4 regions of the Pontibacillus sp. HN14 genome follow, and region 2 is predicted to be linked to each of the others. Evidence: riboswitches for the same ligand, from Rfam matches in the RefSeq annotation. Region 2 holds a riboswitch; each other region holds the start of a gene.
The links. Region 2 has a riboswitch for S-adenosylmethionine ahead of metK (methionine adenosyltransferase). Riboswitches for the same ligand answer to the same signal wherever they lie in the genome.
Positions count from the first base shown of each region.

Region 1: another riboswitch for S-adenosylmethionine. It lies ahead of LQ226_RS00060 (methionine ABC transporter ATP-binding protein); the one in region 2 lies ahead of metK (methionine adenosyltransferase).
Region 3: another riboswitch for S-adenosylmethionine. It lies ahead of LQ226_RS05855 (homocysteine S-methyltransferase family protein); the one in region 2 lies ahead of metK (methionine adenosyltransferase).
Region 4: another riboswitch for S-adenosylmethionine. It lies ahead of LQ226_RS01460 (Na+/H+ antiporter NhaC family protein); the one in region 2 lies ahead of metK (methionine adenosyltransferase).

Region 1 covers NZ_JAJOLR010000001.1:4,672-12,370, reverse strand. The annotation lists gene LQ226_RS00075 (M20 family metallopeptidase) at 46-1,242, opposite strand; gene LQ226_RS00070 (MetQ/NlpA family ABC transporter substrate-binding protein) at 1,267-2,097, opposite strand; gene LQ226_RS00065 (methionine ABC transporter permease) at 2,114-2,776, opposite strand; gene LQ226_RS00060 (methionine ABC transporter ATP-binding protein) at 2,766-3,785, opposite strand; SAM riboswitch class I at 3,937-4,044, opposite strand; gene LQ226_RS00055 (hypothetical protein) at 4,203-4,478, opposite strand; gene LQ226_RS00050 (ArsR/SmtB family transcription factor) at 4,659-4,976, shown strand; gene LQ226_RS00045 (NAD(P)H-dependent oxidoreductase) at 5,104-5,655, shown strand; gene LQ226_RS00040 (DUF4083 family protein) at 5,714-5,893, opposite strand; gene LQ226_RS00035 (LTA synthase family protein) at 6,393-7,699, shown strand, end outside.
Region 2 covers NZ_JAJOLR010000005.1:12,418-20,116, reverse strand. The annotation lists gene LQ226_RS15020 (ABC transporter substrate-binding protein) at 1-242, opposite strand, end outside; gene LQ226_RS15015 (alpha/beta hydrolase family protein) at 336-1,112, shown strand; gene pckA (phosphoenolpyruvate carboxykinase (ATP)) at 1,746-3,335, opposite strand; SAM riboswitch class I at 3,838-3,946, shown strand; gene metK (methionine adenosyltransferase) at 4,254-5,456, shown strand; gene asnB (asparagine synthase (glutamine-hydrolyzing)) at 5,754-7,661, shown strand; gene LQ226_RS14995 (C39 family peptidase) at 7,654-7,699, opposite strand, start outside.
Region 3 covers NZ_JAJOLR010000001.1:1,131,885-1,139,583, forward strand. The annotation lists gene nhaC (Na+/H+ antiporter NhaC) at 1-51, opposite strand, end outside; gene LQ226_RS05840 (hypothetical protein) at 305-721, opposite strand; gene LQ226_RS05845 (YczE/YyaS/YitT family protein) at 883-1,521, shown strand; gene LQ226_RS05850 (GNAT family N-acetyltransferase) at 1,552-2,094, opposite strand; SAM riboswitch class I at 2,219-2,333, shown strand; gene LQ226_RS05855 (homocysteine S-methyltransferase family protein) at 2,425-3,474, shown strand; gene LQ226_RS05860 (hypothetical protein) at 3,506-3,841, opposite strand; gene LQ226_RS05865 (hypothetical protein) at 3,951-4,391, opposite strand; gene LQ226_RS05870 (2Fe-2S iron-sulfur cluster-binding protein) at 4,544-4,810, opposite strand; gene LQ226_RS05875 (ATP-dependent DNA helicase) at 4,909-6,834, opposite strand; gene LQ226_RS05880 (metallophosphoesterase) at 6,911-7,699, opposite strand, start outside.
Region 4 covers NZ_JAJOLR010000001.1:287,627-295,325, forward strand. The annotation lists gene LQ226_RS01450 (hypothetical protein) at 1-132, opposite strand, end outside; gene LQ226_RS01455 (sigma-70 family RNA polymerase sigma factor) at 129-725, opposite strand; gene LQ226_RS01460 (Na+/H+ antiporter NhaC family protein) at 972-2,264, opposite strand; SAM riboswitch class I at 2,377-2,485, opposite strand; gene LQ226_RS01465 (YflT domain-containing protein) at 2,650-2,997, opposite strand; gene LQ226_RS01470 (C40 family peptidase) at 3,211-4,113, shown strand; gene LQ226_RS01475 (helix-turn-helix domain-containing protein) at 4,599-5,879, shown strand; gene LQ226_RS01480 (hypothetical protein) at 5,848-6,021, shown strand; gene LQ226_RS01485 (MFS transporter) at 6,127-7,401, opposite strand.

The DNA of each region.
Region 1 (7,699 bases), on a different contig from region 2:
TTAAACAAAAAAAGGAGTCACCCCATATCGAGATAACTCCTTTTATCAACCATTCTTCTTCAGTTCAAATTCTTTCTGAACCTCTTGCAAGGATTCTTCGTTCGTTAGTAATTCAAGGCCAGTTAAGGCAAGTGCTTTTGATCCACGAAGAAGGGCTAAGTCGCCACGTTTTGAAATGGCTGCTTCTCTGAATGCGTCGGTGTGGGGGACGAGGTCAGAGGAGCCGATTTTGATATAGGGGTGGATGGTTGGTACGACTTGGCTGATGTTTCCTGCATCGGTTGAACCGATCCCCTCGCGGCCTTCTTCGATATAGTTCTCTCCAAGGGCTATGATGTGCTCTTTGAAGATTTCATCAAATCGAGTATTCAAAACGAGGTTATCGACGCCGTTTTGAATGGGTGTGACTTTTACAGAAGCTCCGGTTGTTAAGGCTGCTCCTTCTGCGATGCGTTTTACTTTTGCTGTCACTTCGTTACACGCCTCGCGGGTAGCGGCTCTTACAAAGAAGCGTGCTCTTGCGTAGTCAGGAACAATGTTTGGAGCGACGCCTCCATCTAGAATGACACCGTGAAGACGTACGTCATCTGTGACGTGTTGGCGAATGGCGTTGACTCCGTTAAAGAGCTGAATGACACCATCTAGCGCATTTATCCCGTACTCTGGCTTCGCTGCGGCATGGGCTGATTGACCATAGAATTCAAAATCTAGCGGATCAACAGCCAAGGAGTCAGATGTTCCGTTCGTCTGATTGGATGGATGAACCATCATGCACGCATCAAGGTCCTGAACAAGACCGTGTCTGACAAATGTCCCTTTCGCACTTCCATTCGGTCCCCCTTCTTCAGCCGGGGTTCCGAGGACGACCACCTCTCCTCCAGTCTGGTCGAGAACTTTACTAAGGGAGATCGCAGCAAGTGTGCTCGTTGTTCCAATAATATTGTGCCCACAAGCATGCCCAAGTCCAGGTAAAGCATCGTATTCTGCGAGAAAGCCAATTTTCGGTCCTTTCGCGCTCCCTTTTTTCCGAGCGATAAAAGCTGTCTCATGTTCCGGGATGCCTCTTGTAACCTCGAATCCTTCTCCTTCTAACAGCTTACACAACGTTTCACTGGCAAAATATTCTTCATTCCCGATCTCTGGATTCTGATGGATGCGGTGACTCACATCTAAGTAGACTTCCTCGCGGTCATCCACATAGCCCGTCACGACTCCTTCAAGCGTTTTCTCTACTGTACTCATGCCGTTCACTCCTTTTACTGGCGATTACCAGCCAATTTTCTCTAATGATACGAACGTCGGGATTAAAGAATCGTTATACGTTTCACGAATGTGTTCAGCTGTTTCTTCTGTTTGATAGATCTCTACAATTTTTTGATACGCTTCTTTATCTGCTTCATCAGCTCGTGCTGCAATAATATTAATATAAGGGGTCGCTGTGTCTCCTTCAATAAATACCGCATCCTCAACAGGGACAAATCCTGCTTCAACAGCTACACCGTTGTTAATCACACTTGCAGCTACATCTGGTAACACGCGAGGTGTCTGCGCAGCTACAACTGGAGTTAATTCTAAATTCTTTGGATTCTCTTCGACTTTCTCTAATGATCCGTTCCCATCAAAGTCTTCCGGAAGTCCAATCAAGCCAGCTTTCTCAAGAAGAAGTAGTGCCCGGCCCATGTTCGTTGCTTCTTTAGGTAACGCAATCGCGCTTCCTTCTGGGATGTTACTTAGGTCTTCATACTTTTCTGAGTAAACGCCCATTGGTGCAATAAGCGTCGTTCCAATCGGCTCAAGATCGAGGTCGTGTTCTTCAATGAACGCATCGAAATAGGAAACCGTCTGGAATGCGTTTAAATCAATATCTCCATCGGCAAGGGCAAGGTTCGGTCGAACGTAATCGGCAAACTCGACAAGCTCAATATCAATCCCTTCTTCTGCTGCACGTTCTTTAATCGGATCCCACAAAGGTACTCCAGAACCACTGACTCCAATTTTAACGGTTTTGGTCTCCCCTTCTGCTTCCGTACTGCCGCACCCTGCAAGGGCCGCTCCTAATGTTGTTAATACTGCGATGAATACAATCCACTTTTTCATATGTAATTTCCTCCTTTTATCGTCTACGAACTGCTTTTGATACGTAATTTCCTAATGTTTGAACGGTTTGAACAATGATGACCAACAGGATCACCGTTATGATCATGACGTTTGTCTCAAAGCGCTGGTACCCATAGGCAATCGCTAAATCTCCAAGACCACCGCCTCCTACAAAACCTGCCATCGCCGATGCTCCGACAAGGCCGATTGTTGCGATCGTGATGTTTAACACGAGAGAGCTTAATGCTTCTGGCAAAAATACGCGTAGAATGATTTGCCAGGGTGTGGCTCCCATCGATTCTGCTGCTTCTACAACCCCTGGATTCACTTCTAGCAAACTACTCTCAACGAGCCTTGCAATATAAGGCGCTGAGAAGAATACAAGGGGCACCACGGCTGCCGCTGTCCCAATTGAAGTACCGACAATAAATCGAGTGATCGGTAGAATAGCAACAAGCAAGATAATGAACGGAATTGAACGGAAGAAGTTCACCACGCCGTTTAATACAGTAAATAGAGGGCCATTCTCTAGCAGTCCATTCTTCCTCGTTACAACGAGAGAAATCCCAAGGGGTAATCCAATTACGACCGCAAACAGTAAAGCGATGCCTACCATAACGACAGTCTCTTGTGTTGCCTCTAAAATCTTTGGCCAAAATGTAGCTAATTCAACTTGCATTTCTTGTCACCTCTTTCAATGTAACGGATTGCCCGATTGTATGAAGGGCCTTAAAAATTTCTTTCTCTCCTCCAATAAATTCGACAATCAGACTTCCAAATGGTTCACCTTGCAATTCAGTTATTTGCCCGTATAACACATTCACTTCAACATTGTGCTGAGCCGCAGCTCTATAGAGAATGGGCTCAGATGCTTTTTCCCGTAAGAACGTAATCCGGTACACATGGCGGGTACTGTCTAGAGCCTCTAGAATCGAATCCGGAATCTTATCGTTCATCACCGAACTCACAAAGTTCTTTGTCGTCTGATGCTTGGGACTAGAGAAAATATCAAAGACCGATCCTTCTTCGATCACCTTTCCTCCCTCCATTACAGCAACCCGGTCACAGATCTCACGAATGACTCCCATCTCATGGGTAATCATTAAAATCGTAATCTTATACTGATCGCGAATTTCCTTTAACAAATCAAGAATCGCATCCGTCGTCTGAGGATCAAGCGCCGAAGTCGCCTCATCACACAAGAGGACTTCAGGAGACCGGACAAGGGCGCGCGCAATACCTACACGCTGTTTCTGACCGCCGGAGAGTTCATCTGGATATTTCCCTGCTTGATCAGCTAAGCCAACAAAATCGAGAAGCTCTTTCACTTTAGCTTCCACATGTTTCCCTTTTTGTCCGTCAAGAAGTAAGGGGAAAGCAACGTTTTGATAGACGGTTTTCGATTCTAGCAAATTAAAATGTTGAAAGATCATGCCAATACGCCGCCTGACTTTCCTTAGTTTTGCCTTTGGCAACTTGGTCAGGTCCTCCCCGTCTAACTTCACCTCTCCAGATGTAGGGCGCTCAATGAGATTGACGCAACGAAGGAGTGTACTTTTCCCCGCCCCGCTAAATCCAATTACGCCGTAAATAGCTCCCTTATCAATTGATAGGTCCACTCCATCGACTGCTCGAATGATTTGTTCATCCTTATGGTACACTTTCTCAATATTGTGTAACTCGATCATGCTGCCTGCCTCCTTTAATACTGATAAAACAGATATGATAACTTGGTTTTATAGCTAAATCCGGTCCATTTCACTCCCTTATGGACAATAAAAAATCCCCTCTTCTTAAAAAAATAAGAAGAGGGGATTTACGTATATGTAGATCCGTCTCTTCTCATCTTTCAAGCGTATGCTTGAAGGAATTGGCACGGTGCCCTGTTAATCAGGATCCGTTGCCGAGGTTTCAAAGGGCCATTCCCTCCACCTCTCTGGATAAGAAGATTGTATGCATATGTGTTTTTCGTTAATCCATATGTTACAAGTGTATCATAAAAATGTCAAAGGATTTTTCAAACTTTTTAGTTAAAAATTTTAATAATCGTTAAGTGAGCTATGAAACGACTGCGACTCTGACAATTACGGATTTCTTTTCACAGGTTATCCCCAGATAAACATTAAATAGCCATTAAAGGCTGCTAATGCAACACTTAGTACAAGGGTTAAAATCGGAATGATTCTCCCCTTTCCGTTTTCTTGTAAGACACCTGCAACCCCGACGATCAGACCGATAATCGCTGTGTAGCGTGTAAGATGTGAGAAGGTGACAATCGTTAGAAGTCCTTCTATGGAGCCGACAATTAAAAGCGCGAGTAATTGCCCGACGAAGATCGCTAACATAAATAAGGCCAATTTCCCAGATAATGCTTTTGGCATGGTTCTTCTCTCCTTTTTTTAATTATGTAAAGGGAATACCCTTCTCTTGAAGAAGCTATGCCACAAAATTGCATATTGTTAAAAAAAGGTTCTAAAAGACTCTCAGTACACAGGACCCTTTTCAACTATCAAGAGTCCACTGTCTTGCCTTCAAGTATGATAATCGATACAATATGAATTATGAAAATACCTTATCATCCACCAATTGAAAGCGTAACGTTTACAAAAGTTTTGCAGGCCCTGAGTGAACCGAACCGAGCTAAGATTATCCGGTGTCTTCGGGACACGCATGAGAATAACTGTACCCATTACACGCTTCAACTTCAATTACCGAAATCAACCGTATCTCATCATATAAAAGTATTACGAGAAGCCGGGCTTATCCAGGCCAGAATTGTAGGAAAGGAGCATTTTTACTCCATACGGACAGAAGAAATTGAAGGAAAGTTCCCTGGATTACTCGACGCGATCGGAAAAGTAAATGAAGAAGATTTATAGCGTGTTCGGAGAACCACCATTTTTTGGTGGTTCTTTTTTTGTTTGCATTCCACTTAATAGGGTGCTATAGTTTAAAACAGTTCGATGGTTTTCGAACAATAAAACTATATGATAAAGGATGTTTAAGATGAACAATATTCTAGTTATAAATGGACACGAACCATACCCAATTGCTGAGGGACGTTTGAATAAGACGCTTTATGATGAAATTGTAACCAAGCTCTCTTCAAAATATGAAGTCAAAACAACAGTTGTAAGTGAAGGCTACGATGTAAAAGAAGAACAAGAAAAATTCAAATGGGCTGATACCATCGTTGTTCAAACACCGATGTACTGGTTCAGCCTTCCTGGTGCAACAAAGACTTATATGGATTCAGTTTATGAACCAGGTATTTTCTTCGGCGGTGGAGGTAAGTACGGAGAAGGTGGCCTGATGACCGGAAGAAAGTACATGTTCTCTACAACATGGAACGCTCCAAAAGATGCGTTCAGTAAAGACGAAGAATTCTTTAAAGGCCAAGATCTCGAAGGAGCAATTGATCATCTTCATAACATGCAGAAATACGTCGGTATGGAACCACTGAAGAGCTTTGGCGCATTTGATGTAATCAAAAACCCTGATATCGATACGTATATGACAGAACTTCGTCAGCATCTTGCTGAAGTGTTTAATGTATAATAACGGATACACAAAAGGAGAGAGGCTCCTGCCTCTCTCCTATTATATATTCCCCATGTCATTTCTTCTGAAATTTTTCCGTCAACCCATCCACTTTCTTCTCCACACGTTCCAACCGATCGCCGACATTTTTTTGAAACGTTCTCCTAAGGAAATACGTAAAGGATACTAGGAACAAAACGATGAGCCCAACAATCAAAAGGAGCCACACCACACCTAAAAGCCCAATACCAGACAACAGCCAACCTCCTCTCTTCCTTATTATATAGTAGAACACCCGAGAGCATTTAACAAAAAACGGAAAAAGATGATCGTGTCAGACACCCTGCGGTGCTTTACAACACGAAAGGGTGTCTGGCACGCTTCACTTGGCTAAAGTAGAATTTATAGTTTAGAAGGTTGAGAATTGGTGAGTATAAAGGAGGATACCGAGGACAGGCTTTTTTAATTTACTATTTATGTAAAAAATAACCTTTGATATTATATTAAATGCATGTTAACTTTTTGTAAGGTCGAAGGCATTAAAGAGTGACATTTCTATGAATAAAGTCTATTTTTATAGGAATATTGGCTAATTTTAGTAGTGTTCCCATTGACCTTTTCAAAAATCGTTCTATAATGAAATTCTAAAGAATTTGTAAATGTAGGATCTCAAGTACTTTGACTATACAGATAAAAAGCACGATATCCTCAATCACAATCAATCATGGAACCAGGCGATCAAAGGAGGATCACACATGAATAAAAGAGTAGACCGATTGCTACAGAATGGACTATTCTTCTTCCTCATAGCGACAGTTTTGCTATGGGCCAAATCGTACTTAGCATTCAGATTTTCTTTTAACCTAGATTTAGAAAACACAACGCAAGAATATATCTTGGCTCTTACACCACTAGGGTCGATTTTATTTTTCTTAGGACTTAGTTTTATCTTTCCAAAAGCGAAACGGATTAAAGCGTTTCTAACCTTATACTTCATTATGTCGTTTGTGTTATTTGCAAACGTCGTGTATTACCGATTCTTTAACGACTTCATTACCATCCCGGTATTGATGCAGTACAAGAACTTCGCTCAGCTTGGCGGAAGTGCTAAGTCATTAATGAGCTTTACAGACTTACTGTTCTGGGTTGACGTAGTCGCATTAATGGTTTGGGCACGCATGAAGAAAGGTACGCTCACACTCAGCGTGAAAAAGCGTACAATGGGCGCTTTATTTGCTACCGCGCTTCTAGCCATTTCATTAAACCTGAACATGGCGAACGACGAACGTTCTGAGTTATTAACACGTACATTCGACCGTGCGATGTTCGTAAAACTTATGGGTGTGTATAACTTCCACCTATACGATTCTATTATGACAGCGAACACCCAGAGTCACCGCGTTTTCGCTGAAAGTGATGAGTTAACAGAAGTACGCAGTTACTTATCCAGTCAGAAAGACCCGAAAAGCGAAAACTTCGGAGAACTTGAAGGCAAAAACGTTGTTCTGATCTCAATGGAATCCTTGCAGAACTTTATTATTGATTACAAAGTAAACGGCAAGGAAGTTACTCCATTCTTAAACGATTTAGTAAGAGACAAAAATACGCTTTACTTTAATAACTTCTACCACAACACAGGTCAAGGAAAGACATCAGACGCTGAGTTCACAATTGCGAACTCCCTTTATCCACTTCCTCGTGGAGCCGTCTTTACGACCAATGCTGGTAACGAGTTCAATGCAACACCTGAAATTCTAAAAGAAAAAGGCTACACATCTGCCGTATTCCACGGAAACAACGATAGTTTCTGGAACCGCGATGTGATGTACCCAGCCTTAGGTTATGATCGTTTCTTCTCGAAGAAAGATTATAATGTTACAACGGAGAACTCTGTTAACTATGGCTTAAAGGACATTCCGTTCTTTAAACAATCCATGTCTAAGATTAAAGGCTTAGAGAAACCATATTATACGAAGTTCATTACGCTTACGCACCACTATCCTTTCGTTCTTAACGACGAAGAGGATGTCATGATCGACCGCACGAACACTGGAGACGGCAC
Region 2 (7,699 bases):
TCTGCCCCATCAGATAGAAGAGTGGTCATTGTTTTGTCTCCACCCCAAGTAGTGGCTAATTCAACCTCAAGGCCTTCATCTTCGAAAAAACCTTTCTCTAAAGCTACGTATTGTGGAGCATAGAAGATCGAGCGCGTTACTTCAGCTACTTTAATCGTTGTAGGCGATTGAGAACATGCAGCTAAGGGGAATGTAAGTAAAGCAAGCAGCGAAACATATAAAAGAAAGCGAATCTTTTTCATTACGGGTAATCCTCCTGTAAGATCATTATCATTAGCTACGTTATCGTATGTCGCTGCTAAAAATTGTGTGAATGCCTACAAAGGAGTTTTCTTATGCAAGATGGTACGATCCTATCAAGTCAACGATATCCTTCCCCTCATCCAGATTTAAACGTGTTCCTAGTGACGTACTGGAGTGATGGACTCAGAGTAAAAGGTTTCTTAGTTGAGCCGAAAGAAGAGGGAGAATACCCGGGATTTTTATACTTACGTGGAGGCATTAAGGGTGTTGGTAAGGTTCGAATCGGTAGAATTGTTCAATTTGCTGCACAAGGGTTTGTTGTGTTCGCACCTTGTTATCGTGGAAATATGGGCGGAGAGGGACGAGAGGATTTTGCCTTAAAGGACCGTGAAGATGGCCATAATGGAGCAAGGTTATTATTTAATCATCCAAAAGTGAACGGAGAAGTAAACGTATTTGGTTTCTCCCGCGGTGGAGTAATGGGACTATGGACAGCCCTTGAGGTACCTGGGATTCATAAGGTTGTATGCTGGGGAGGAGTTACAGATGTAGGTTTAACCTATGAAGAGAGGGTCGATCTAAGGAGAATGCTAAAACGTGTCGTCGGTGGAGGGCCTAACAAATATCCTGAACGTTTTGAAGCCAGGACTCCGCTAGGTAAAATAGGGGAATTGCGTACCCCGGTCTGCATCATTCACGGGGCTAAAGACCAAAATGTATCTGTTGAACACGCTCGTCTTCTTGAACAAAAATTAAGGGAGTTTGACATACCGCATACGAGTTGGATCTATCATGATTTGGATCATTACTTTCCACCTCAAATTAACAGAAGAACTGTGCAGCAATTAACAGATTGGCTCAAGCAATAGGCTTTTTGGTTGATTTACAGTGTTCCATGTAATCCCCCCTCTAAAAGGAGTACTTGAAAGTGAGGAAATGTTTCCGTTAGCGCTAATTAAGCGTAAGGTGGTTCGGGAAATCACTCGCTTTCCGCGGCGAGCTGGGAAGCCTCCTCGTTCGCTAACGCTCTCTGTGGGGTCTTCCCTAGGCTCCTCTTGCCACAGGAGTCTCGCAATTTCCCGAACCACCTTTGCCAAATGTTGAAGGAACGGAAACAAGCCGAATTAGGAGGGGGAATGGTGAATCTGTGCCAACAATTAAGTTGCGGGGCCGTTTCGCATATTTTAATAAGGGGTGACTGGGGAACGGGGAGACTCCTACGGGAGAAAGAGGTAGACGAGACCCCGGAATGAGCGTAGCGATTGAGGAGGCTCGACAGCTCGCCCGTGGAAAGCGAGTCGTTCCCCAGTCACCCCTTACTCTCATCAACATAACGGCCCCATCTAAACTTAAATGTCCCAGCATCGAGTTTTAAGTAACCCTATCCTATTCTGGAATAAGCTTATACACAGCACTAAATTTTAACAGAGCCAAACAATAAAAACGGCTATCCTTTAGAGGATAGCCGTTTATTTATATATTTGGAGATGTGGGAGCGAAATTTACGTTCTGAACGTTGGGCCTGATTTGCGGATTTCTTCGCTGACCCCGTCAAATTTCTTGAAGTTCTCATGGAACTTGGTAGCAAGTTCATGAGCTTTCTCTTCATATTCGTTTTCATCTTTCCAAGTGCGCTTTGGAATTAATACATCATCTGGAACTCCAGGACAATGAACAGGGATCTCTAGTCCGAAGATTGGATCGACAACTGTTTCAGTAGAATTGAGTTCTCCTTCTAGAGCTGCATGAATCATAGCGCGGGTGTGGCCAAGCTTCATGCGATGACCTTCCCCATATGCGCCGCCAGTCCATCCTGTATTTACAAGGAATACGTTTGAGTTGAACTGATCAATCTTCTCTCCAAGCATTTCCGCATAGGTTGATGCATGCCTAGGTAGGAATGGAGAGCCGAAACACGTGGAGAATGTTGCTTCTGGACTTGTCACTCCTCGTTCTGTTCCTGCTAGTTTGCTCGTATATCCACTTAAGAAATGGTACATCGCTTGTTCCTTAGTCAGCTTGCTAATCGGTGGTAAGACGCCGAAAGCATCCGCTGTAAGAAAGATAATGGTATTTGGATGACCAGCGATACTTGGCTCAACGATATTATGGATGTTCTGGATTGGGTAAGCGACTCTTGTATTCTCTGTTAAAGTTGTATCATCGTAGTCAGGTTCTCTGGTACCTGGGTGCAAGATGACATTCTCAAGAACAGACCCGAACCGAATAGCTTTATAGATTTGAGGCTCGTTTTCTTCAGATAGATTAATGCATTTTGCATAACATCCACCTTCGATATTGAATACGCCACGATTTGACCATCCATGCTCGTCATCACCAATTAAACGACGCTCTGGATCGGCGGATAAGGTCGTTTTCCCAGTACCGGAAAGTCCGAAGAATAACGCTACATCTCCCTCTTTTCCAACGTTAGCAGAACAGTGCATTGGGAGTACATCTTGTTCAGGTAGAAGGTAGTTCATAACGGAGAAGATCGACTTTTTAATTTCTCCAGCATATTCTGTACCACCGATTAGGACGACGCGGTGTTTGAATGAGACCATTATGAAGGCTTCTGAATTCGTGCCATCTTGGGCTGGATCTGCTTTAAAGGAAGGGGCAGATATTACAGTGAATTCGCTTACATGTTCGGCGAGTTCATCTTCTGTTGGACGAATAAATAGTTGGTGAGCAAAAAGATTATGCCATGCACGTTCGTTGATAATTTGGATTGGTAAACGGTAGCGTTCGTCTGCTCCAGCAAAACCATTAAATACAAATACCTCTTCTTTTTCCTTTAAGAAATCAACTACTTTATGGTAAAGGTTTTCAAAAATCTCCTCTGAAATTGGTTGGTTTACACTTCCCCAGTCTACAGTGTCTTTTGAAACTTCGTCTTTCACGGTAAACTTATCTTGAGGCGAACGGCCAGTATAACGTCCTGTTTCGGCTCTGATCGCTCCTGTTGCTGTTAATGTACCTTCGTTCCGCTGAAGAACTTTTTCAACGAGTTCTCCCACACATAAATTGGTTAATACGTTAGGTTGTGTAATTAATTCTTTGATTATGGACGCTTGATTCACCGTATTCATGCTCAAGAACCTGCCTTTATTTTAAATTTTGAACTTTGGATCTTTGCCAAAGCCATTTTAAATTACGTAAATGCCTATGCATTCTATTATCCAATCCGGGGTTTTAAATAGCGGATCAGATGCAATTTGTAATTAGTATAACACATTCATTTTATTAGTCCATACTATTTTATAATGAAATTACGGCGAATTTGTGACTATAAATGTAAAATAAATTAAAAAGATAGGAGATGGTAGCAAGGATGTGAGCTAGAAAATGATCGGTGCTATATAAAGGTTATTAGAGAACAGAACAAATAGCTACCGATTTGATTCCTTAATTTACTTCGATGTTCGAGTAGCTTTTTCCTTTTTAAGAGTTATCTTTATGAAAAAGCTTATAGAACGGGTTACAAAATGAACAGAAATAATGGTACATGTAGCGTCAAAGAGCATTGATAACGCTCTCTACTTAGTTGACAGAAGGGGGCGAAAACGTTATGATAAGTCGCGAACGGAAACTATCTTATCCAGAGAAGGTGGAGGGACAGGCCCTATGAAACCCAGCAACCGTCATTTATACATGAAAAGGTGCTAACCTGATGCAGGGAGAGATCCTTGAACGATAAGAGCGAATGGACCCTTTCCCTTTGCTCGTTATGGGAAGGGATTTTTTATACTTTCAAAAGTTTCTAAAGCTTTAAAGGTATAATGGTAAATCATCGGCATTTGCTATATTTAGCGGATTTCGAGGTTTTCTCATGTAGATTTTTCATTCGTTTATAATATATGAATAAATACCGGTATGTTGGTTTGAAGTGATGCTATTTCCTGTAATTAAGGAGTGCACAACCTGCTGGTTTATTTTACTGAGATAGATAGCTGGGTGATGAGTTCCGTCTCAAAGATAAGAGTATTTTAAAGGAGGAGTTTGAGGGAATGGCTGCAAATCGCCGCTTGTTTACATCAGAATCAGTTACAGGAGGGCATCCGGATAAAATCTGTGACCAAATTTCTGATGCTATACTAGATGAAATCTTAAAAAATGATCCTAACGCTCGCGTAGCATGTGAAACAACTGTTACAACAGGGTTAGTTCTTGTATCAGGGGAAATCTCAACAAATACGTACGTGGATATTCAATCAATTGTCCGTAATACGATTAAGGATATTGGCTACACGCGTGCGAAATATGGTTTCGATGCAGAAACGTGTGCTGTATTAACAGCAATTGATGAACAATCACCTGATATTGCTGCAGGAGTAAATGAAGCGCTTGAAGCACGAGAAGGTCAAATGACTGATCGTGAAATTGAGAATATTGGTGCGGGAGACCAGGGGTTAATGTTTGGTTATGCAAATAACGAAACTCCTGAACTAATGCCACTTCCAATCTCTTTAGCTCATAAACTGGCGAAACGTTTGTCTGACGTGCGCAATGATGAAACCGTTCCTTACCTTCGTCCTGATGGTAAAACTCAGGTTACCGTAGAGTATGACGAACATGATCAACCTGTTCGTATTGACACGATTGTCATCTCCACTCAGCATCACCCAGAAATAACACTAGAACAAATTCAAAAGGATTTAAAAGAACATGTCATTGCTCCGATTGTTCCGACAGAACTACTTGATGAGCAAACTAAATATTTCATTAATCCGACTGGTCGCTTTGTAATCGGCGGACCTCAAGGGGATGCTGGTTTAACAGGCCGTAAGATTATCGTGGATACCTACGGCGGATATGCCCGTCACGGTGGTGGAGCATTTAGTGGTAAAGATGCAACGAAAGTTGACCGTTCAGCAGCTTATGCTGCCAGATATGTAGCGAAGAATATAGTCGCTGCAGGATTAGCAGATTCTTGTGAAGTTCAGTTAGCTTACGCAATTGGCGTGGCTCAACCTGTTTCCATTTCTATTAACACATTTGGTACAGGGAAAGTTTCAGAAGAGACGTTAGTTGAAGCGGTTCGTGAGAAATTCGATCTTCGTCCAGCTGGCATCATTAAAATGTTAGACCTACGCCGTCCAATTTATCGTGATACAGCAGCTTATGGTCACTTCGGTCGTACAGACGTTGAGTTCCCATGGGAGCAAACGGATAAAGCAGAGGACCTAAAACAATTATTGACTTCTAAATAACGTAAGAGCATGGAATTGCCTGGCAGTTCCATGCTTTTTTTGTTCTGAACGATAATCTCATGTCCTTTGTCCGGTGAAAACATGATAAAATGTGAGAGTCTGTCGGAATCATGGTATAATTTTAACTTAAGCGTTACCGACGATAAATTTACGGGTAAAACGAATAATTGTGAAGCATGCATGTAGTTTTGTATGGAAACCAGCTCGGTGAGAAGGATATCGAGTGGTCTCTGACAATTACAACCATTTTGTGATAAACTGAAACATCAAAGTGTGAATGAAAGTGAGGATCTTCGTATGTGCGGTTTTATTGGTGTCATTCGAGACGTTCCATCTCCAGTAGATGAAGAACAAAAACAGTCTTTTAAGCGAAGAAACGACATTATTACTCATCGTGGCCCAGATGATGAAGGGTATTATCATGATGATTACATATCTTTTGGTTTTCGTCGTTTAAGTATTATTGATATAGAAAGCGGTCATCAACCACTAAGTTATGATGACGAAAAGATTTGGATGGTGTTTAACGGGGAGATCTATAACTATGTAGAGCTTCGTGAAGACCTTCAAAAGCAAGGGTATACATTTGAAACAGAATCGGATACAGAGGTAATAGCGGCCTTATTTAAAGCTAAACAAGAAGAAGCTTTTTCGTACCTTCGTGGTATGTTCGCTATTTTAATATGGGATAAGGAAGAGCAAACCTTTTACGGTGCACGTGACCCATTTGGCATTAAACCATTGTTCTATAGTGAACAAAGTGATGGCACTTATTTCGCTTCTGAGAAGAAAAGCATCACCCTCCTTCAGGAGAATGAGCTCGTTAACACAGAAGCATTGCAACATTATTTAAGTTATCAGTATGTTCCGGAACCTCTTACACTGACAGATGGAATATCTAAAGTAGAGCCTGGTCATTATTTCGTGAAAAAGCCAGGGAAAACGATCAAGTTCCACCGTTATTGGCATGCTACTTTTACTCAGGTGGCAGGAAGCGAGAGTGAATGGATTAAACGTATTCAGGACGTGATGTACGATTCAGTCAACAAGCATATGCGAAGTGATGTGCCTGTTGGATCGTTCTTATCCGGAGGAATCGATTCTTCAATTATTGTTGCTATGGCGCGCGAGTTCAACCCGAACTTAAAAACGTTCTCCGTTGGGTTTGAGCGTGAAGGCTTTTCTGAAGTGGATGTGGCCAAAGAAACAGCTGAGAAACTTGGTGTAGAGAATCATTCTTACATCATTACACCAGAAGAATACGTTCAAAAGCTTCCAAAAATCATGTGGCATATGGATGATCCTTTAGCGGATCCAGCTTGTGTTCCGCTTTATTTTGTAGCACGTGAGGCGAGAAAGCATGTGACCGTTGTACTTTCTGGTGAAGGGTCTGATGAATTATTCGGAGGATATAACATTTACCGAGAACCTGAATCCTTGAAGATGTTTGACTCAATGCCAGGTATGGCAAAGAGCTTGCTTTCTCGTGTTGCTAAGGTTATGCCAGAAGGCGTAAAAGGGAAAAGTTTCTTAGAAAGAGGCACGACCCCGTTGCGTGAGCGCTATATTGGGAATGCGAAGATGTTTGAAGAAGCGGAGAAGCAGCAGCTTCTTAAAGATTATCATAAACATGCGAACTACCAATCCCTTACACGCTCGCTATATCAAAACGCAGATGCTTATCACCCTGTAAACCAGATGCAGTATGTGGATATTCACACATGGATGCGCGGTGATATCTTACTAAAGGCTGATAAGATGACAATGGCTCATTCCCTTGAGCTTCGTGTTCCATTCCTTGATAAAGAAGTCTTTAATGTAGCACGTGAAATTCCGGTTGATATGAAGATTGCTGATGGAACGACAAAGTCCATTTTACGTAAAGCTTCACGTGGAATTGTTCCTGACCATGTCCTTGACCGTAAGAAGTTAGGATTCCCTGTTCCAATGCGTCACTGGTTAAAGAACGAATTGAACGGATGGGCAAAAACCCTTATTCAGGAAAGTGAGACAGATCATTTGATTGATAAGCAGGCTGTCTCTAAGTTGCTTGAAGACCACGTTCAAGGAAAGGGAGATTATTCTCGTAAAATATGGACGGTATTGATGTTTATGCTCTGGCATCAAATCTTCGTTGAACGGAAATTTCCCATCGAAGAATTAATTAGTGAAGACCAAACAAAAAGCAAGCTTACCATTACTTAATGGTAATTGCTTGCTTTCCCATTTGCACCCAGGCTTCT
Region 3 (7,699 bases), on a different contig from region 2:
CATTCCTACAATCATAATCAATAACGGTAAAACCGCTACTCCTATCGGCATCTCTTTCTTTGGACTCTCCAAACCACCAACTCCCTTCTTTCTATTACAATTTCTGAACTTTCCCTCTTTTCCCTTCGTATTAAACTACCCAATTTTAAAATAAGGAAATGGAACCAGCTGTGACCCCACACATCGCTATTTAGACCCAAAGGAACCGCTTTCATAAAGATTAGTTTAAACCTAAAAAAGAGCCCATGGTATCCCATCGACCCCTTCCCTTTTCTTCTATTCGCTACAGTTCCTTGTTTTGAGCTTAATTTGATTCAACCAGAATATCTTTTAACTTACGGAATGTTTCCTCTGTTACTTGATTACGATCGATTATAAATTCTGATCCATCTACCATATTTAATGTAAGCGTGTCATCGTTTCCCCTTACCAGATGGTGAATTTGATTATACTTCAATTGCTTACTCTGAAATAAAGGAAATTGGGCTATTTCCAATCTGTCTTTATAAAATTGAATGTAAGCCTTCTTTTTTAAAAAGGAGTAATAAATAGTTTTTAAAATACCTAGAGTCAATGTAGTGACTAACAACAGTTTATCACCAGCTGAAAGAGCGGATTGGAACTGAATCAATAAAACCGCGCTTATAACACCTAAAGCAGCATAATACAATTCGTTATTTCCCTTACGTTTCCACGCTCTACTTGAACCATACGGAAACATGATTATTCCCCCAAATTCGCCTTTTTGTTATTTTATCAGAAAATTCGATCAAAATCCACAACTCTACTTTACTTTTTATATTGACCTATCTTTCTTATACATACTAGAATATTCCGCGGGTTAATAATGCCTTGATACTAAAGGAAAGACGAGGGTCAACAATGGTCTATCGCGTAAGTATATATTTATTAGGAATGTTCGTGAACTTTTTTGGTGTTGCATTACTCATTAAAGCAACTCTTGGCGCAGGATTTTGGACAGCTTTGTTCGTCGGACTATCCGATCAACTTGGATTTACAGTAGGCCTCTGGTATGCCTTGTTTCAGTTTCTGTTTATATTCGCAAACGGATGGCTTATGAAGCAAAAACCTGAACCACGTGCCCTGATCCCCCTCTTTTTAGAAAGTTTTATTCTAGATTTCTGGTTAGAAATTGTTTTTCATAACTTCACATTGCTTCATGCACCATTCCTTTTACAAGCTGGTGCCATGATACTCGGAATTTCACTCAGTGCAGCAGGGGTTGGTCTTTACATTCTGCCTGCCTTGCCAAGAGCTCCTGTCGATCAGCTCTTCCTTGCGATCGCAAGCAGATTTACAATAAGCTTACGCCTTAGTCAAACCCTTGTGGCTCTTACTACGTCAACTTCGGCCCTACTTATGGGCGGCCCTGTGGGACTTGGCACTGCAGCCGGGGTATTATTTGCTGGACCGATCATTCAGCTCACTTATACCAGAGCTTACCCATATTATTACTTGATGCATCCGAACTTTAAGAAACGCTATGAATTCGTCCTATAATAAAAAGCGTCTGCGAGTAAGCAGGCGCTTTTATAGTTTCTTTTCAAGTTGAAGATCCAAGGGTTCTTTCTCGTAGATCTCTTGATTTACCTCTTCTGCTATGACACATCCTACAGATTGATAGAATTGTTGAGTTTCCACTGCAGGGTGAGCGCCTATATAGAGTTTCTCCGCACCTAAATCTTTAGCGATTTGGCAACATTTAAGAAACAGTTGTCTCCCTATGCCTTCCCCTCTGTATGCATTTGAAACGTGAATAAACGGTAACGGGATATATTGATTTTTTGAACCGAAGAATCTCTTTTCTACATTCGCAAACCCGATTACCTTTTTTCCATCCATTGCACAAACGACACCACCGCCATTTTTTGAGCATTCTCTTAAATACAATGAAATATCTTGTTTTTGTTCTTCACTCCAATTATCTATAAAATAATCAGACCTTGTATCCACTTTCGTTTGACCATTTATATACCAGACATCTTCCGTTTCCTGATAGCGGTCAAAATCTATTAAGAATTTTTCATTAATATCGTTAGCGCTTACATTCCTTACCTCTATACTCCTTGCCAATTCGAATCCCTCCCTTGTTTAGTATACAATAAAAATAGAATCTTAACATTTTTCAGAAAAAGGATTGACGGAAAATTTCTCACCCGTTATAATCCATATCAAGCTTTATTAATTAAATAACGAACTCTTATCCAGAGTGGCGGAGGGACTAGGCCCTGTGACGCCCGGCAACCTTTCAAGAAACATCTTGAAAAAGGTGCTACTTCCTACAGATCAGATGATGATCTGGCAGATAAGAGGAGGCCTTGTTACATCCACCCTCTTCTTATTCAGGAAGAGGGTTTTCTTATACTCTCTTCCGTATACTTACTTTTGAAAGGATGAATAAAGATGAAACGAACACTTGAACAACGCTTACAGGATGGACCGGTCGTTTGCGGCGAGGGGTACTTATTCGAATTGGAACGAAGAGGGTACTTACAAGCGGGCTCTTTCGTACCTGAAGTAGCTCTTGATAATCCTCAAGCCTTAAAACAAACCTATCGTGACTATATGAATGCTGGCTCTGATGTGGTCTTAGCATTCACTTATAATGCTCACCGAGAGAAAATGCGTATTATCGGAAAAGAAGAACTGCTTGAGCCCCTTAATCGTCAAGCTATTCGCCTGGCGAAAGAAGTGGCGCAGGAAAATACAGTTGAAGAAGCCTTAGTGGCCGGAAACATTTCCAACACAAACCTCTTCGACCCTGAGGATGAGTCATCTAAAGAAGCCGTCCGTACTATGTTTGCTGAAATGATCACGTGGTGTAAGGAAGAAGGAGTCGACTTTGTAAACGGGGAGACATTCTATTACTTCGAAGAGGCCCAAATTGCACTTGAGGAAATAAAAAAGCAAGACCTACCTGCTGTTATTACACTTGGCGTTATGGGTGAAAATCAAATGCGTGACGGTTATGAAGTCGAAGAAGCCTGCCGACTCCTCGAAGAACAAGGTGCCTTAGTAGTGGGAATGAACTGTTTCCGGGGCCCCGCTACAATGCAGCCTTATGTTGAGAAGATCCGCGAAGCTTGCAAGGGTTATGTTGCAGCGTTACCTGTACCTTACCGAACAACTGAAGAGCATCCAACATTCTTTAACCTTCCAGACGGAGGTTGCGCGTGTCATCTCCCAACTGAAACAACATTCCCAACCTCCCTTGACCCACTTTACTGTAACCGCTACGAGATAGCCAGTTGGGCTAAAGACGCACTGGACACAGGGGTGAATTATTTTGGTTTATGTTGCGGAGCATCACCTAGTATGCTACGTGAAGTTGCGGAAACCGTTGGCCGTGAAGCTATTAACTCTAAATATTCGCCGAACATGGAGAAACACTTCTTATTTGGTACAGATGATTCACTTAAGAAGCATAATCAGTCTTACCGAGTTAAGGCTTAATCGGAAAGAGAAAGCGCCCGGTGTACAATCATTAGGCGCTTTCTTTTATACAATCTAATAAGATATATCCTAAAGCAATCCCTGCAATCGTTGTTAGGGTGGGTTGGGAAACTACTATAAACGGTTGGACCGGACCCCACTGATAACCGGCTAAAGCAAGCGTCCACATAACGAGGACAGCAAGCGTCGGGATGCCAATCGCCAACAATCGAACCCAATCAAGCGTCCAGGGCTTCCGTGACATGATTTCGAGGATGAATTTAGGTAGACGTAAGAGTATGCCTATTGCGACCGGAAACAAAGGAGTAAAAAACACAAGAGCCATCGGATATTTATACGTTACTTTAAATTGTTGCTGTAATTCCATTTCATAGCTCTTCCCCAAATAGATGACCAATCCAATAACGAGCATCCAAACAAAGTAGTAACCAAACCGCTGCGAATTGCGAATAAAGATCCTCCCCTTCTCTTTCTAATTACGACCAATTGACTCCCCATAAACTATTCAAAAGAAACATATAAACAGTGAATACACTTGTGAAAACCAAAAGGATAATAGGAATAGCACGATGCACCCTGTTCTTCTTTAAAGCTTTCACGTAGACTATAAAAGCAAGAAAAGCCACTCCATAGTATACGAAAATCATTGAGTAATACGTAAAAGGCCCTAAGAAGAGACTAAGAACGGTAAACTGTAGAATAAATGCCACAACAGAACCAGCTAGCCATTTTCCCGCTCCTTGATTTTCACAGACTGTTTTGACTGATAGAATAAAAGCCGTTAATACTACAGCAACAAGGAGCCATTCGTAAAAGATAAACAAATCCTCAGCGTTTACAGCAAGGAAATAGCCTCCTATAGATAAAGGAACAATCGCTACCAGTAGGTAAATAGCCCCTTTTAAATAGCCGGTCATGATCACCACCCCTTTACTTTATCCATATTTTAACATAAAAAGATTATTCACCTTTAATAACCCTTTGTTTTTCATAACTTCTTAAGGCAAAAAAAGAGTACCAGTCACAACCTGGTACTCTTACTTATCATCTTAAATTATTCATTATGTACCTATTTAACAGGGACAGTCTGACAAGCTAAGCGGAATCCGTCCTCTAATTCATTCTCTAATTTCACATGCTCTTTCGGGGTAGGTTTGTTCACCACTTCTTCTCCATTCAGTAATTCCACACGACACCTTGTGCAGTTTCCTTTTTGACATTTGTAATCCAAAGGAACATCTTGTTCAAAAGCTGACGCTAACAAGGATTGACCCTTTACTGGCTCAATAGAGAATTCCTCCCCTTGCTGTTTTACGCGAATCATCATTTGATCCATTTCCATCTTCCTTTCCCTATGCGTAGTTCTTCATCATTATACGTAAAATCATAACCATAACACAATAAAGGGGAGGGAATTGACCCTCCCCACTTCTATTAACTCCATTGAATAGGGGTTGGAGCTATGTTTTCAATTTCTTTCCCAATGGCATTGTACTGGTCTGGCGTAAGCCATACATGAACAGATCCATGATCTTCATGACCGCGAATGAGACGGCCAATTCCCTGACGCATCCGAAGAAGCATATAAGGTAAGTCCACTTCTTGCATGGCATTTTCTGCATGATTACGCTTAGCATCAAATACAGGGTCTTTTGGTGGGAACGGTAACGATGAAATCATCACTTGAGAAAGTGATTGCCCGGGTACATCAAGCCCTTCCCACAAGTGGTAAGAACATAAAACGGTCGCACGATCTTGTTGGAATGCCTGGACCGTTTCACTAATTTCCCGGTCTCCTTCATAAAGCACCGGGAAGGAGAAGGTCTGTTGATCCGCCCAAGAACGGAAACGATTCATTTCCTCTACTGAAGAGAACAAGATTAACGTCTGCCCTTCTTCATCCTCTAAGTGGCTTTTCATCATTTCCCATTTTTGTTCTTCTCCTTGGTCAAGATACCCTCTCATCTTCATCTGTTCTTCATAATCAAACGGTGATTCAACTGTGAAGGAAAGGTAATTCTGAATCCCAAGGCTACCTGAAATATAAGAGAAATCTTTCTGACGGGATAGCGTTGCGGATGAAAATAGGAATGGAATGTTTTGACTAAACACTTCCTTTTCTAAAACGTCCTCAACTAGTCTTGGCATGATAACAAGAGAACTGTCTTCCCCATTTGTTTCAAGCCAGAAGATTCCTTTATTATCTTTTAATAGAATGGCTAACCCATAGGAGAAGAACTCAAGGTATTCTTCAATAATCTTAACGTTGTAATCATCCATTAAGAAGAGCTCAGAATCAAAGACGAGTTGTTCAAGTAAGTTATGCACTTTTTTGTTCATCTGGTCAGCTAAATCGATCATCTCTTTCGAGCGTGGTACTTCGTGGCGATTCGATCCCTCTACCTCAGAGCTCGTATCCCTTAAAATCTCAAACCATCTATCGTGCATATCTAAAATATCTTCAATAAGAAGAAGAGACTCTTCACGAATATCCTGATTTAAGTATTCTGTCAGAACACTTGTTAAAGTCTTCGAATTAAAACGATAGGTTAATGCTTTTTGAGCAGCGAATTCAAGTAAGTGTCCTTCATCAAACACCACACTGCTTGCTTCTGGCAAGAGTGGAAGTTGACCTTCACGCTTTCTCGAATCCTTTGTCCATACATGTTCCATATAGAAATCGTGTGAGCAAATAATGAGGTCAGATGAATGACGATAATACTGACGGTTTAACGTTTGACCACAGCGATGACGCCAATCACACGTTGAACACTGTTGTAAAGGATCCCAGGAAATCGATTCCCATTTTTCGTTTGAGACCCAAGGATATTCTTTTCTGTCCCCGTAGCGTTCAAACTTCTGCATAGATGCATCCCCGCCGAAAACAAATTGGGGAATGGAATCATAAACGTCTAGAATATCTTCATCTTCTGTAGTTTCTTCTAGTTTATCAAGCTTCTTCACACAAACATATTGTTCGCGTGCTTTCGCTAGACGCACATCAACGTTTAAACCAAGCGCTTTTTCAAGCTTTTCAATATCTCCGCCCTTTTTAACAAGTTGCTCGATCAGCGTTTCATCAGCGCACGAAATAATCGCTGGCTTATTCATGTAGCGAGCATAGCAAATAGCATAAAGCAAGTATACGAACGTTTTCCCCGTTCCAACCCCTGCTTCTGCGAAGATGGTTTGTTTATTTTTGAAAGCTTGCTCTACCTGGAATGCCATATAGATCTGTTCATCCCGTAGCTCATAACCTTGTTCTGGTAATATGTCATAAAAGACATCTCCAATGTAATCACCTAATACGTCAAAAAACGTATCTTCCTTGGAGATTTCAAATGGAAGAGTTTGTGTCATCGTATTCTCCTCTTACCCTGTATTAGAGGGTTAAAATTTATTGCAGCATTCCTTATCATATCAGTTTTTTAGCTGCTCATGAATCTTTTTTTACTGAACGTATTGAATGAATGGTCACTTCACTGCGAACAAAGAAGCGAATGTTCCATCTTGATTGGCCTACCCCTTTAGAAATGTAGAAAGAGCCGTGTGTATGGTCATGCTTCCCTTTATAGATCCCTTGTTGAGCTAATTGCCCCATGTTCGCAATCTTAAAGAAATAAGGGATATTGACTTGCTTGCCATGTAAATGCCCACACACTAGCATTGTGAAGGGTTTCTTCATTTCAAGCAAAACATCCGGGTCATGAGTCAGTACCAGCACATCTTTCTTATCATCTCCTAAAAAGGAAAAACTCTTCTCAAGATCGTGGCACCCTTGGGCATAGTCATCCACTCCAACAATGACTACGTCTTCTTTCTCAACGAATTCATTCTTCAACAAGTGGATTCCGTATTGTTTAATTAAATCCTCAAGCCCTTCTACATTCTTTATATAGCGGTCATGGTTTCCAAGGACTGCATAGGTTTCTACCCCTGATTCTTGTATAAGTTCCAAGAACGGTCGAAGTGTTTCGAATTCTTTTTCTGACCGATCTACATAATCTCCTGTTAAAAAGATATAATCAGGTTGCTCTGTATCGATAAGAGCCTTTATTTCAGAAAGGGAAATTCGCATGTGTCGTATGTGCAGATCACTAATTTGCAGCACCTTCTTATTAGTCTTTCCTTCCCATCCAATCCTTTCCACTTTCAACCACTTTGTTGGAAGAACCAGAAGGACTTCCCATAAAACCAGGAAGATTACAACACCAGCCAATATCCA
Region 4 (7,699 bases), on a different contig from region 2:
AGGTTTTTCAGGCTGCGTTTCATGACTAATCGCTTGAAAGACGCGTTGTTTATCCTTCTCTGTGAAGGAGGTTGGAATGTGGTTGTGATAGTCCTCTTTCAAGTCCTGTAATTGCCGATCCACACTCATCATTGATCACTCCTTTGGAGACTTGCCTCATTCAATAGCTCAGCTAATTTCTTTCTGGCACGATTTAAACGGGTTTTAACACTGGATTCTTTTTGATTCAAAGATTGAGAGATCTCTCTAATGGAAAATTCATTAAAATAATAAAGGATGAGTACTTCACGGTATTTAAGAGGAAGTTTCAAGATCTGGTTTATTAACTCACTGGATTCATCATCACGCATAACTAATGTTTCAGGTGTTAAATCGTCCTGTGTCTCTGTAATAAACGATTTGATCTTTTGAAAGAGGTTGTCATGCCTCGTATGGAAACTTCTCAAATAATCTTTACTCTTATTGATGGCTATAGAAAAGATCCAAGTTCGTAAGGATGATTTGCTTTGAAACGTGTGTAACTTCTTATACACCGTCAGAAACGTTTCCTGCGTGATATCATCTGTATCTGCGCTATTCTTAACATAGGTGTAAACAAAGCGCTTCACGTCATCACCATACTCATCCATAATCTTTTCTAAAGCTTCTGTTGAATCCATCTCTAGTAAATTTAGTGAGTCGTTTTGGCGAGAAGGGGGCTTTTCCATTGCAGCCTTTTCTCCCATCCTGGTTCATCCTTTCATTCCATGTATCCTTCGGTTGTGGGTGCGTTCAATAATAAGACGGAACGTTTCCACAACGGGATTCACTTTTAATGAAATTTTTTATAATTTTTTTGAAACCTTTTTTGCGGCCTATGATAAAGGGGTTTCTAACATCCTTGGTTCGAATCATTATGTAAAGTTTATCATTCACTTTATGGGAGTAGAAATAAAAAGAGTCAGGATGTTTATTACATCCTGACTCTTTCATTATGCAGCTGCTTTTTTAAATCTTGGGAATCCAACTAGAATGGCTACAATTCCTGATACCGCAATTAAGATCGGATAGAAAGAGTAAGGAAGCAGTTCGATAGGCGATAGCTCTCCAATCTGCGCTGCAGTTAACAGCTGAGCTCCATAAGGAATTAAGCCTTGAACGGTACAAGAGAATATATCAAGCAAGCTTGCCGATTTTCTTGAGTCGATCTCGTATTCATCTGCTACATTTTTAGCTAGTTGACCGGTTGTAATAATGGCGATGGTATTATTTGCTGTTGCAAGGTTTGTAGTCGCGACTAGCCCTGCAATACTTCCTTCGGCACCTTTTTTAGATCGAATGCCTTTGGTTAATGTGTGAAGGAGGAACTGGATTCCGCCGTTTTGGTTAATCATGGCGACTATTCCACCAATGATAATTGTAAGAAAGATTAATTCAGACATCGAGTTAATCCCAGATGTAATATTGGTCATGAAGGCATCAAGTGAATAGTCGCCGCTTATTCCTCCAATGACACCAGATAAAAGGATCCCTCCAATTAATACAGCCATAACATTAAGTCCGGCTAATGCACCAATGAGTACACCAATATACGGGATGACCTTCAATCCATTAAAGCTGTCTGGATTCACAGAAGATTCGCCACCAGATGTGAGTACAATTAACAGAATGATGGTAAGAATCGCGGCTGGGAGAACGATAAAGAAATTCGTTTTAAATTTATCTTTCATCTCTGTCTTTTGCGTGCGAACAGCTGCAATGGTTGTGTCTGAAATGATGGATAGGTTGTCTCCAAACATCGCCCCTCCAACAACAGCTGCTAATGATAACGCAGCGGAGAATTCCGTTTCAGCGCTAATTCCAACAGCAATGGGAGCAAGAGCACTAATGGTCCCGACTGAAGTTCCCATAGAGAGGGAAATAAAGCCCGCGATGATAAAGACTCCTACAATGATTAAATTCTCAGGTAAATAGGTTAAAGCCAAGTTTACAGTGGAGTCAACGGCTCCTATGCTATTGGCAACAGAAGAGAACGCGCCTGCTAGTATAAAGATAAAGACCATAATCATAATGTCAGGATGGCCTGCCCCTTTGGCAAACTGCTCAACTTTTTCAAACGTAGGTTTTTTACGATTTTGCAGGATCGCTACAATAGCTGCAAGTAAAGCCGGAATCAAGATAGAAATATAATAGAAATCACCTGTAATGATACCTGAACCTACAAAGATGACTAAGAAGATCCCTAAGGGTAACAGGGCGAGTGGATTTCCTTTGTTGGTATTCATGTTGCTGCACCTCTTTCTTGGTAGTTTGTCGAGTGTGTTGGGTTCTACTCATCCATGTCCAATAAAAAATGCCCCTTCTTAATCAGAAGAGGGCAATCTATACGAGCTCCTCTTCTCATCTATCAAGTGTTAACCTTGCTGGATTTGGCACAGCACTCATATGAAATGAGCCCGCTGCCGAGACATCGTAGGGCCAGTCCCTCCGCCTCTCGTGATAAGAAGGAGTATTCATTTTTTGTTTTACATGCAATGATTAAGTTTACTTACTTAGAAGGGCACTGTCAATGGATATACAAGAAAAGTCCAACCTTTTTAGATGTTTTCTGTATCCCTTCCCTTATAAGGAAAACAAAAATCCCAGTGTATGGGACACTGGGATGATCTCTTAAATAATATTTTGAATGTCTTGAGAATCTGTAACCATTAATAGGACTTTTCCCTCATCTAAGTGTTCTTCGTATGTTTCAGCTTCGTGTTGAGAAAATCCGAGGTCTTGTAATTTATTACGTAGCTCGTCACCTTTTTTGTTGAAAAGGTTGCCGACAATCTCTCCCATATTCATTTCGTTTATTCCAACGGTATTTGCGTCGGTATTGTCTGCGAGGCGTTCAGTGCGGTCATCATCGTGAGTCATTAAATAGATATGATCCTTTGTAACACCATTATCCGCTAATTTCTGGACGTCATTTTGAAGCTTTTCGTCATTCTGGTACTCTCGTACAAAAGGTTTCATTGTAAAGTTCCTCCTTCATTATTATTCCACTTTTTCACTTCCCTGTAGAGGTATTGTGAAACATTTGGATGGTTTTTGTAAGAGTTATGTGAAAAATATGACTTATATGAAAACAAATTGTAATATAACCGTAACTTTATGACGAACAATCTTTTGTTAGAATGGTCCTAGTAGAAAAAACAGACGATACTAGAAAAAGATGGAGTGGGGAATATGTTGAAAAAGATCATTGCTTGTGGAATGGCCGTTATGTTCACATTCAGTAGTGCATCTGTAGTAGGAGCTGCAACCAATTCGGACAAGTTGTTAAGCGTAGCTAGAACACATATGGGGGTACCATACGTCTTTGGAGGACAGAGCGCAAGCGGATTTGACTGCTCTGGGTATACTCAGTATGTATATAATAAAGTAGGCATTTCAATTCCACGTACGACAGGAAGTCAGGCTACTGTAGGGGAAGCTGTAAGTAAAAGCAACTTAAAACCTGGTGATTTAATATTTTTCAAAAATACTTACAAGAGAGGAATCTCTCATGTGGGAATTTATGTAGGAAATAATAACTTCATTAGTGCGACTTCAAGTAAAGGGGTGGACGTCGTATCATTGAATAATTCTTATTGGGGTCCGAAGTATGCAACAGCGCGCCGAGTTGAAAACTTCGATGTTAATGCATTATTTGATGACTTAGATGAGAATAATGAAGCTTATACAGCAATCAAAGAATTGGTGGAGAATGAAATCATTAATGGCTACCGTGATGGAACGTTCAAGCCTGACCAACCTGTTACAAGAGGACAAGCAGCTGCATTAATTAACAATATCATTGGTTTTGAGGCAAGTAATCAAGAGCCGTTTTCTGATGTGAGTGCTGGCCATACCTTTGCTAGCCAAATTGCGGCAATGAAAGAACTTGGCATTATTCACGGTTTTAACAATGGACTGTTCAAACCGGATGAATTCATTACACATGGGCAAATGGCAATTATGATTAAGAATGCATTAGAAGTTACAGGTGGAAACCCAGACGAAATGAAACAAGATGGGTACGATGAGCGAGCTTCTCGTGCGGAATTTGCAACAGCCTTACACGACACTCTTTTTCAATATAATAAGTAACTAAATCTTTACTAGTATGACGGTTTAAGAGTCTCTTTGGTTTCATTCCAAGGAGGCTCTTTTTAGTTCAGTATTTTATCTCTATTTGTTATTTACCCAGGCTGTAAATAAGTAAAACATAAGAGTTTTAAGGACGTTTGAGAGGGTAGGGTCCAATGGACTAATGAATGTGCGCTCATTTAGGTCAATGGGTGTGGTTTGTTAAGTTAATGTGTGAAAATTGGTCTTAATTTCCTGCTACTTAAGAATCGAAAATTATCAGAATATTGATATATTTCTAATTTTTATTTATGATGGGTCTAACTTACATCCTATACTCATTTATATGCTTGGGAAAATAAAGGGACAAAAGGGTGATTTTATCAGTCTTTTCTTCTAGGTTTTCCCAAAAATAAAGAGAGGTGTGAGAGGAGTATGAGAGAGATAGGAAGCATATGCTCTAGTAAAGAGTAAGTGCTTCTTCAGAGAGAGAGTTGATCTTTACATTGAAAGGTTCTGAAGTTGGGAAAACGATAAAGTTACATCGGCTGAACCAAAACCGCACGCTTGAGGAAACAGCTCAGGGAATTTGTTCAATCTCCTATTTAAGTAAGATTGAGAACGGGCTGACCAAATCAAGTGATGAAATTGTTCAATTACTCTTTAATCGATTGAATATCCCCGTAGAAACGCTTGAAGAAGAACTAGATGAAGGGGTCCTTGAACAAGAACTGCAAGAATGGTACACCGTTATTTTACAAAGGGAAACGGACCAGGCGACTGAGCAATATGTGAAATTAAAGCAAAAATTAAGCACACTCTCCACTCCGAGTACCTTGTCATTATTTAAACTCTATGAAGTTCGCTATCATCTCCATATGCGCCACCTTTCAGAAGTGCCGGTTCTCATGGACCGATTAGAAAGGATGCAAGATTTATTTGAAGAGAAACATCATTACTATTATATGAAGTTTTATGGTCTCTACCACCATGTTCAAGAAAGGTATCAGGAAGCCCAGCAATATTACAAGAAAGCGTTGGCAATCGGATATCAGAACACATTAAGTGATAGTGAAAGAGCTGATTTGTATTTCGTGACCGCGATCAATGAGTCCTCTTTGCAAAATGTGACACTGGCTCTTCATTATGCAAGGTTGGCACTAAATTTATATACAGTTCAATTTGATTTTAAACGTAGTGGAGATTGTCAAATTTTACTTGGGATTTGTTATAAGCGTACTCGCCAATTTGAGCAAGCGGATCAGTGCTTTCAGCTAGCTGTCAAAGCTGCTGGTAACCTGCAAAGTTCCTATTTAAAAGGAATCGCCTATCATAATTTAGGTTCCTTGCACGCTGCTCTTTCTCATCATGAGAAAGCAATTGATTATTTTCAGAAGAGCTTGATCTATAAGGAGAATAAGAATAGTAAAGGGAAATTAACGAGTATTGCTTCTATTGTGGAGTCTCTTTACGCCTTAGGTGATCAAGGAAGAGCATTAGAATGGATTGATCGAGGCTTAATGATGATCAATCAACAAGAGGATTTTCAAATCCTTCGATATTATTTTCAGGTGTATAAATACCGGGTCTTAGAGGATCTCATTAGTCTGGAGCATTATTTAAGGGAAACAGTCATTCCTTATTTTATCGATAATGAAAACCAATTCTATATCGGACTCTACTGTGAACTGCTTGCTGAGTGCTTGCAGAAACACAAGAGGTATAAGGATGCTTGTTATTACTTGACTCTGGCTAATGAATCACATAAAAAATTATCAATTACCTAAGGGAGAGTGGGAAAGTATGAAAAAATGGATGATTTCAGCTTTAGCTATTGGGGCGATCGCTTTTTCAGCAATAGGTGGGTTTACTGCGCAGGCATTAGACGAAGAGCCAGAACCTTGCACAATTGAATTAACAGACATTTAAGTAGTAAAGCCCCGGACTCTGGTTGAGTTCGGGGCTTTTTGTATGAGCTATTCCTCTGATCAAAAGTGAATATCTGTCAAATTCAAACGATTTACCTCAACGCGATTAAGAGGAGTGCACGGTCGATTGCGATCTTAGTCGTGTTGCTTTTTTATTCGTCATAACTTTATAAAGGTACATCACAACGAAAACGAATAATCCCATTATAAAATATAACGAATGATATCCAAGTAGCGACACTACTATGCCTAATACATAGGAGCCGGTGGCGATACCTGTATCAAATAATGTGAAGAATGTCGCTGTTGCATGTCCACTTCTGTGATGGTCGGCAGATTGAATGGCTAACGTTTGGAAGCAAGGGACAAGGCTACCATAGCCAAGACCAATGAATGTAGCTGAGAGCAATAGCATAAAGGATGAATCTGTAATACTTAACGTAAGCAAACCAAGTGCAAATAGAACGAGCGACGGATAAATCACAATGCTTGGTCCTCTAGAGTCAAATAGTCGGCCTACAAAGGGTCTAGAGACTAGCATAGCAATGGCGAATACGGCAAAGAAGAAACTAGCTGCTTCTAGTAATCCAAGTGATTTCGTATAGATAGATATATATGAAATGACACTTGAGTAGGAGAAAGCTAATAAACTTCCTACAAGCGCAATCGGTAAAGCTTTTACTTCAAATAAATCATGAAAGCTTAACTTCTTCTTACTTGAAGGAGCTTCTGTTGCTGGTGCGGATACTAAACTAGTGAATAGAAGAGCACCGGCGAGTAAAGCACCGAGTATTATGAAGAGCGTTGAGAAGCTAAGCCAATTTAATAGGGTTAAGGCTAGGAATGGACCTGCCACTACTGCGAGATTCATTGACATTGCAAAGTATCCAAGCCCCTCACCGCGACGACTATCTGGAGTAATATCCGCCGCAATAGCACCTGCAGCAGTTGTGGCGATTGCAAACCAAATCCCATGGAAAAATCGAAGCGCTAATAATAAATAAAAACTTGTAGCCGCTACATATACGAATGTAGTGAGCATAAATAACAACAAACTAATCAAAAGCATTCTTTTCTTCCCAAAGTCTTCTAATAACTTTCCAGAAAAAGGCCTTACCAGAATAGCTGAAAGTAAGAAAAGCGTAACGATTAAACCAGCCTGAGACTCGGAGCCGTTTAGATCATCGGTCACATATATCGGTAATGTGGTTAAAAGAGCATAGAAGGTAAGAAATAAGAAAAAATTGCTTAAGGAAATAAATAAAAAGCTTTTCGTCCATATAGGTGATTTTTTTTGAGTCATAAGAGTCCTCCTCTGATGTTCTTGTCGGTAGCAGGATTCTGCTTTGTTGTCTATTCGATTAAAAACACCAAGATTCATATTATGCTTCTTATTATCCTTTGTAAAGGTATATGCATTTCCATTTAGGCTTCTAGTTGTTGGTTATGGATGTGATCCATATGGGCCGTTATATTTTATGAGTGCTCGGGCTTGTTCGGGGACAACTCGCTTTCCGAGGGGGAGCTGGGAAGACTCCTCGTTCGCATTCGCTCTCTGTGGGGTCTCCCCTAGGCTCTTTCCCCCGTAGGAGTCTCGCAGTCCCCGAACAAGCCCTGACTACATAGGGGGTGAACGGCCTTGAGGCACGAATTGTGTGAGGTGACCTCTCCGCATAATG